One region of the Clostridium sardiniense genome, then DNA from elsewhere that is predicted to be linked to it. Evidence: riboswitches for the same ligand, from Rfam matches in the RefSeq annotation. Region 1 holds a riboswitch; the other holds the start of a gene.
The links. Region 1 has a riboswitch for cobalamin ahead of K5V21_RS05915 (sirohydrochlorin cobaltochelatase). Riboswitches for the same ligand answer to the same signal wherever they lie in the genome.

Region 1 (4,422 bases):
ATGGCCTTGTTGAATGAGACAATAATAAATGTAGCACTTCCAAAACTTATGGAAGAGTTTAATATAAGTGCACAAACTGTTCAATGGTTAAGTACAGGATATCTTTTAGTTATAGGGATATTAGTTCCAGTTACTGCTTTTTTAATTCAAAGATTTACTTTAAAGCAACTGTATATAGTAGCAATGTCATTGTTTTTATTAGGAACTATAATAGCGGCTACAGCACCAAACTTTACAATATTACTTTTAGGTAGATTAATACAAGCATCTGGAACAGGAATGTTTGTACCAATAATGATGAATACAATAGTTGTTATAAATCCACCAGAAAAACGTGGCGCAGCTGTTGGACTTGGACTTTTTGTAATATTATTTGCACCGTCAATAGCGCCTACTTTATCAGGTATTATAATTCAAAAATTATCATGGAGATATTTATTTATCGTGGAAATTCCATTAGCAATATTAGCAATTATACTTGGATATAGATATTTAGAAAAAGTTACAGAAATAACAAAACCTAAAATAGATGTAATATCAATAATTTTATCAACATTAGGCTTTGGAGGAATTATAGTAGGCTTTAGTACTTTAGGAAATAATAATTTTAGTAAGACATTAGTATTTTTCTTAATAGGAATTCTATCATTAATCTTATTCTCATTAAGACAGTTTAAATTAGAAGAGCCAATGCTTGATTTAAGAGTATTTAAATCTTCAACATATGGACTTGGTGTAATATTTGTTATGGTGTCTATGATGACTCTATTTGAAACATTAGTTGTTATGCCGATGTATTTAGAAGGATTATATAATATGTCACCATTCCAAGTTGGATTAGCTATATTACCAGCTGGCTTAATAAACGCCTTTGTATCTATAATAACAGGACATTTATATGATAAATTTGGTGCGAAAAAATTAGTTGCTTTTGGATTTATTATTTTGACAGTTTCATTTTATTTATTATCAAGAGTTAATATAAATACAAGTTGTACAAATGTAATTATATTGTTATGCATACTTAATATTGGCATGCCACTTGTTATGACTTCATCGCAGACAAATAGTTTAAATCAACTAAAGCCAATACAATATCCTCATGGAACAGCTGTTATAAATACTCTTCAACAAATAGCGGCTGCTATGGGATCATCTTTATTTGTTAGCTTGATGACAACAAAGAAAAATAATTATTTAGACGGAATACAGGGAGTAACAAATTTAAATGATAATGCTATGGCGTTAGTTCATGGATTTAATTATGCTTTCTTTATAGCCGCAGTACTTCTTCTAATAGGTTTTTTTGCTTCATTTTTATTAAAAGATAAAAATGAGAAGGATAAAGGAGAAAGCTTAGAACTTTTAGCTAAGAATTAGAAAATATATTTATTGAATAAAAAACAGATATAATATATAATTAAAAAATAAGAAATAGTAAAATTAAATAATTTAGTTTTAGGTGAATAATTTTTTAAAATTATTAAAAGGGAAAATGGTGAAATTCCATTACAGCCCCCGCTACTGTAAAAGGAGACGAGCTTAAAAGAAACCACTAATATATATTGGGAAGGATTAAGCAAGGATGACCCTTAAGTCAGGAAACCTGCCTAAAATTTGTTAGCTATTCTTCGGAGGGAAGTACAATAGATAAAATTTTGATGGATTTTTTTAATCCTATCTTGTTTTTTTGTGTATATAAAGCACTTTTATCCTTAGGGATAGAAGTGCTTTTTTAATTATTCCCATTATTTAGATAAAACAAGAAATTTTTAGAGGTGAATTATGAAAAAGGCAATATTAGTAGTTAGTTTTGGAACGAGTTATTTAGATGCATTAGAAAATTCAATTGAAAAGATCGAAACAGAAATAAAAGATAAATTTAAAGGATATGATATATTTAGATGTTTTACATCTCATATGATAATAAATAAGTTAAAAAGAGTCCATAACATAGAAGTTGACACACCAGAGATAGTTTTAGAGAAATTAAAAGATTTAGGATACAATGAAGTTTTAGTTCAACCTATTCACATGATACCTGGAGAGGAATATGATTATGTAAAGGGAAATGTAGTTAGATTTGAAAAGCATTTCGATACTATGAAATTTGGAAGACCAATATTTTTCTATCAAGGAGAAGAAGAACTTCCAAATGATTATACAATATTCATAGAAAGCATAAAAGAATTATTAGAATGTGATGAAGAAGAAGCTGTAGTTTTATTTGGACATGGTAGTGCCCATTATTCTAATGCTGTTTATGGCGCTCTTCAAACAATGCTATATGATGAAGGACATGAAAGAGCATTTGTTGGAACTGTAGAAGGCTACCCAACTTTAGATAGCGTATTAAAGAGAATTGAAAGAAATAATATAAAAAAGGTGAAATTAGTACCGCTAATGGTTGTTGCAGGGGATCATGTTAAGAATGATATGGCATCAGATGAAGAGGATTCATGGAAGACAATACTAGAAAGTAAAGGGCTTGAAGTAGAAGCGCATGTACATGGGCTAGGAGAAGTGGAAGCTTTTAGAAAAATATATATAGATCATATAGATGATATGAAAAATGATACATATTTAGGATGTGGGGAAACTAAGAAATTAAGAAAATAAGCAAGAGATAAATAAGGAGGAAGGTATATGAAATCTTTAATTATTGCCTCTAATAGAAGTGGCGGTGGTAAAACTACCTTTACTTTAGCTTTAATGAATTCTTTAATGAGAAAAGGGTTTGAGGTACAAGGATTTAAAGTTGGGCCTGATTATATAGATAGCGCCTTTCATAAATTTATAACTAAGAAACCTTCAAGAAACTTAGATATATTTCTAATGGGTAAAGATGGCATGAAGGATACTTATTCAAGAGGAAATGGAGATTTAGGAGTAATTGAAGGGGTCATGGGTCTTTATGATGGTAAGGGAATAGATACTTTTGGATCAACATATCATGTTTCAAAAGAACTTAATGACATGCCAATTTTACTTGTAATTACTCCAGGAGCTCAAAGTGTTACTTTATGTGCCGAAATAAATGGATTAAAAGATTTTAAGAAAGCAAATATTATTGGGGTAGTTTTAAATTCTATAAGTACTAGCTATTACACTATGCTAAAATCTGCTATAGAAAAAAACTGTGATGTAAAGGTATTTGGATATATACCAAAGGATGAAAATTTAAATTTAAAAAGTAGGCATCTTGGATTAGTTCAAAGTGTTGAAGTATCAAACCTTAAAGAAAAAATAGATTATGCAAGTTCGTTATTAGAGAATTATGTAGACCTTGAAGGTCTCATAGATGAATTTAAAGAATATAAAGCAAAAAGTATAGAATACAACTTAAAAAATAAAAATATAAAAATAGGTATTGCGTTAGATAAGGCATTTAATTTTTATTATGAAGAGAATATAGAGTTATTAAAAAGTATTGGAGATGTTGTATACTTTAGTCCTTTAAATGATAAAGAACTTCCTAAAGGTCTAGATTTTCTATACTTAGGGGGTGGATATCCAGAAATTTTTAAAGAAGAACTTTCAAAAAATAAGTCTATGAGAAAAAGTATAAAAGATGCACTTGATAATGGACTTAGATGTTTTGCTGAATGTGGAGGGCTTATGTATCTTACTGAAAGCATAGATGAGACTAAGATGGTAGGATTCTTTAAAGGAAATACTGAGATGACAAAGAGACTTCAAAGATTTGGATACTCCAAGCTAACTCTACATAACAATGGAAATTTATACACAATTAATTGTCATGAATTTCATAAATCAAAAGTTAATTTAGAAGAAGAGACAGTATATAATATAAGCAAAGAGAATTATTTAGGAAATAAAAGTGAATGGGTATGTGGGTATAAGAAAAATAATACTATAGCTGGGTATCCTCATATTAATTTTTTAGGAAATATTAATTTCTTAAAAGAAATAATTAATTATGAAAAATAAAATTTATTTTAGAAAGTAGGTGAATGTTAGAGGATACATAGATTCTCTAACAGGAATTATGAACTATATAAAAGATCCAATGGGAATAGAAAAAAAAAGTTTTGAAATTATAGGTAGTGAACTTGGAGAACATAACTTCACTGATGAAGAGTTACTTGTAGTAAAAAGAGTTATACATACAACCGCTGATTTTGAGTATAAAAACTTATTAGAAATAAGTGAAGGTGCAATATATGCTGCTAAAGAAATATTTAAAAATGGAGCTAAATTGTATACTGATACTAACATGATTTTATCAGGAATAAATAAGAGAGCTTTAAATGCACTAAATTCAGAAGGAATATGCTATGTTAATTTAGATGAAGTACATAAATTATCAAAAGAAAGAGGAATAACACGTTCAATGGCTGGAGTGGAATTAGCTTCTAGTGAAGGTGTTGATATATTTGTATTTGGTAATGCACCGACAGC
Region 2 (4,422 bases), on a different contig from region 1:
GGAAAAGGTTTTGATACACATCCACATGAAAATATGGAGATTGTAACTTATATAGTATCAGGAGAATTAACTCATGGAGATAGTATGGGGAATAAGAGAACTCTATCAAGAGGTAATATGCAATATATGAGTGCTGGAACAGGAGTTTATCACAGTGAACATAATTTATCAGATGAGATGTTAAGACTGCTTCAAATATGGATAATTCCAGATAAGCAAGGATTAAAACCACAGTATGGAGATTTTGAATTTAATTTTGATGATAGAAAAAATAAGTTTTTACACATGGTATCATCTATGGAAGGTAAGGCTGCTATAAAAATAAATCAAGATGTTAATATGTATACTTTATTTTTAGAAGAAGGAAAAGAGATAGAATTTAAAGTTGAAGCTGGAAGACAAGTATATCTTGTACAAATAGAAGGAAATTCTATAATAAATAATATTAAAGTGAATGAAAAAGATGCTATGGAAATCATTGAAGAAGATATATCTATAAAATCAAAGACAGATTCACATTTTATATTAATTGAAATGAGAAAGTAATATATGAACTTGTTAGGACCTAGACTTAAGTCTAGGTCCTGTTTTAAAAGATTATTTCTCTAAAAATTTAATTGAATTATAAAAAATATGATATAATTTTGAATGTATATTTGATTATAATAAATATTATTTATTTGAACTTATAATTTTATAAACTTAGGAGGAATATCATGGATGTAATGACGGCAGTAGCCATAAGTGTAGGTGTATTGTCTGGTGTTTGGGCTTTTGTTAGTGATGCTTTGGGGCTTATAACATGGGTTGGATTTATAGGATTTACAAGTTATTTTGCATCAGGTGGCAAATTTGTAGGACTTAAAAAATCTATTTTTGCAAATATTTCAGGTGTAGTTTGGGCAATGTGCATAATACTTGGATCAAGTTATCTTGAAGGTTCAATTTGGTCATATATACTTACAGGATTTTTTTCATTTGTAATGTGTATTCAAGCAAAGACAAGACCTTTAGAATTTATACCAGGGGCGTTTTTAGGTGCTTGTAGTACTTTTGGAACTGGAGGTAATTGGAGTGCGGTTATAATATCATTAATTCTTGGAAGTGTTTTTGGACGTATATCAGATATTTTGGGATTACTTTTTTATGGAAAATTCGGTAAGAAGGACAAGTGATTATAGGAATATTTTTATGTATATAAAATATAGCAAATATAGATACAGTAAATATAGCAAGTATGTACATTGACATTAATATTAAAACTATGTTAACATAAATCAAAGATTGACAAAATAATATAAAATTAGAGTAGTTTTGACATAGAAATACTCTAAAATAATAAAAGATAGGTTCGAGTATATAGTTAAGATATATACATCGATTAAAAGGGAAGTAATGGGTGAGAATCCCACACGGTCCCGCCGCTGTAATAGAGTAGTTTTCTAAATTTTATGCCACTATGTAATTATGGGAAGGCTTTTTAGAAAATGATGATACTTAAGTCAGAAGACCTGCCTATCTTTGAAGTATCTCTACGGAGTATAGAGAGAGGTCATTTTTTATACTAAGTATTTTTTATTTGTATACTATGACTCTTTAACTATGAGTAGTTAAAGAGTTTTTTTAATTAAAATAAATATAAAAGCTTAAGGTATGGAAGGAAGAGATCAAATGAAGAATAAGGGATTAAAAAAGCTAATAGTAATACTTATGGCTTTAACTTTAACAATGTCATTAGTGGCTTGTGGAGGAAGCAATAAGAAGGAGGAGGCAAAGGGGAATAGTAGTACCTCAGAAGATAAAAGTAATGGAGATTCACATTATCCAGTAACGATAACAACATATGACTTTGCAGGAAATGAAATAAAAGAAACTTTTGATAAAGCACCAGAGAGAGTTGTAACTACAAATCAAACAGCTACTGAACTTATGCTTGATTTAGGATTAGGTGATAAATTAGTTGGAACTTGTTATCTTGATAATCCAATATTAGGTAGATTAAAAGATCAGTATAGTAAAGTAAAGGTTTTATCAGACAAATACCCTACAAAAGAGCAAGTTTTATCACTTAAACCAGATTTAATATTTGGATGGAAGAGTGTATTTGCACCTAAAGAACTAGGAGATGTTAAGGAATGGCAGGATAGAGGAGTTAATACTCTTGTTCAAAGAAATACAGTAAAAACTGTTGGAAACTTTACTGTAGATAATCTATATAAAGATATAAATGATATAGGATTAATATTCAATATTCAAGATAAGACAAATGAGTATGTAAAGAATTTAAAAGATAGATTAAAAACTATAGAGGATAAAACATCTAAATTAAAGGATAAAAAGAAAGTTTTAATACTAGAAGAGAGTAAAGAAGGACAATTTAGAGTATATGGAAAAAATGATTTAGTTAGCGATATGGTAGAAAAAGCTGGAGCAGTTAATATTGAAGATAAGTCAGGAACTATTAGTACAGAAGGAATAGTAGCAGCAAATCCAGATGCTATTATATACATCCATTCTGGAGATGGAAAAGAGAGTAACAGTAAAGAGCTTGCAAAAGTATTTACTGATAATAAAGCACTTAAAAATGTAACTGCAGTTAAAGATAATAACATAGTTGTAACAGGTCTTGCAGAAACATGGGCAGGTGGAGTAAGAGTAGTTGATGCTATAGAACAATACTCTAAAGAATTATATCCTGAACTTTACAAATAGATGAGTGAGAGATGGTTTAAAGTGAATTTGTTTAAAAAGAATTTTGTAATATTAATAGGCTTAGTTTTTTTGCTTTTAGTAACTATAATATTATCAGTCTCTATTGGATCTGTTAAAATACCTGCTGGAGATGTTTATACAATAATCACGCATAAAGTTTTAGGCATTCATGGTTTAGAAAGTGGTGTAGATTCATCTTTGATTGATATTGTATGGCAGATAAGATTACCAAGAGTATTACTTGGTGTAATTGTTGGTATGGGACTTGCATTATGTGGAGTTGTTATGCAAGGAACTGTTCAAAATCCATTGGCAGATCCATATATACTTGGAATATCATCAGGGGGAACACTTGGTGCTACATTTGCTATGCTTATGGCTTCAAGCGTGACAACTATATCAAGTAACTATTTTTCAGTAGCATTTTCTGCATTTTTGGGAGCTTTGATTGCATCAATTATGGTATTTAGGCTTTCAAGTATAGGTGGAAGGATTACCCCAGTTAAGCTGATTTTATCTGGAATAGTAGTTAATCTTATATGTACAGCATTTTCTAGTCTAATGATATATATGACTAATGATAATGGAGCGGTACGTATAGCTACAGAATGGACTATGGGAAGTTTAACAGGTGCTAAGTGGGAAAATCTTTTAATACCATTCTTAGTAGTAGCTCTTGGTACATTATTTTTTATAACTCAATTTAGAGTAATGAATACAATGCTTTTAGGAGATGAAGCTTCTATAACACTTGGAATAGACCTTCATAAGTATAGAAAGATTTATCTTGTTGTAGTGTCTATTATTACAGGTGTCTTAGTTGCTAGTTGTGGTATTATTGGATTTATTGGACTTGTGATACCACATATTACAAGAAGCTTAGTTGGAACTAATCATAAGATAAATTTACCTGTAGCTATGCTAATTGGGGCAATATTTTTAGTATGGGCTGATGTTTTGGCTAGAATTATATTAAAGAATATGGAGATGCCTATAGGGATAATAACAGCTATAATAGGTGCACCATTCTTTATGTATATAATGATAAAACGTACTTATACTTTTGGAGAGAGGTAGTCTTTATGAAGTTAAATACAGAAAATTTAAATGTAGAATTAGGTGGAAGGGATATAGTTAAAGATGTATCCATTAATATAGAAAAAGGATATTTTGTTGGGATTATAGGGCCTAATGGAAGTGGTAAGTCAACTTTATTAAAGACTATTTATAGAATATATAAACCGAAATCAGGAGCTATGTATCTTAATGGTGAAGACTTATCAAAAATATCTCCTAAAAATGTAGCAAAAGAACTTGGAGTGTTAGGGCAATTTAATAATATATCCTTTGATATAAAGGTTAAAGATATAGTACTTATGGGAAGGACACCTCATAAGAATTTTTTAGAGGGAGATTCATCTGAGGACTATAAAATTGTTAAAGATTCATTAGAAAAGGTAAATATGTTAGAATATTATGAAAGAAGTTTTTCTAATCTATCAGGAGGAGAGAAGCAAAGGGTTCTTTTAGCACGTGTACTTGCTCAAAAGGTGGACTTACTTATATTAGATGAACCTACTAACCATTTAGATATAAAGCATCAACTTCAGATATTGAATGTTGTAAAATCATTAGGCATTACAGTTATTGTAGCACTTCATGATTTGAATTTAGCTACAGCTTATTGTGATAAATTATATGTTATGCATG

Region 2: linked by a shared signal. The riboswitch ahead of K5V21_RS14955 (ABC transporter substrate-binding protein) and the one ahead of K5V21_RS05915 (sirohydrochlorin cobaltochelatase) in region 1 are both predicted to bind cobalamin.

What each region holds. Positions count from the first base shown of each region.
Region 1 is NZ_JAIKTU010000004.1:170,986-175,407, reverse strand. Features, by position in the region: gene K5V21_RS05920 (MDR family MFS transporter) at 1-1,380, shown strand, start outside; cobalamin riboswitch at 1,444-1,628, shown strand; gene K5V21_RS05915 (sirohydrochlorin cobaltochelatase) at 1,786-2,619, shown strand; gene K5V21_RS05910 (cobyrinate a,c-diamide synthase) at 2,647-3,951, shown strand; gene K5V21_RS05905 (precorrin-8X methylmutase) at 4,010-4,422, shown strand, end outside.
Region 2 is NZ_JAIKTU010000013.1:34,746-39,167, reverse strand. Features, by position in the region: gene K5V21_RS14965 (pirin family protein) at 1-546, shown strand, start outside; gene K5V21_RS14960 (DUF1097 domain-containing protein) at 717-1,175, shown strand; cobalamin riboswitch at 1,331-1,533, shown strand; gene K5V21_RS14955 (ABC transporter substrate-binding protein) at 1,672-2,712, shown strand; gene K5V21_RS14950 (FecCD family ABC transporter permease) at 2,734-3,789, shown strand; gene K5V21_RS14945 (ABC transporter ATP-binding protein) at 3,795-4,422, shown strand, end outside.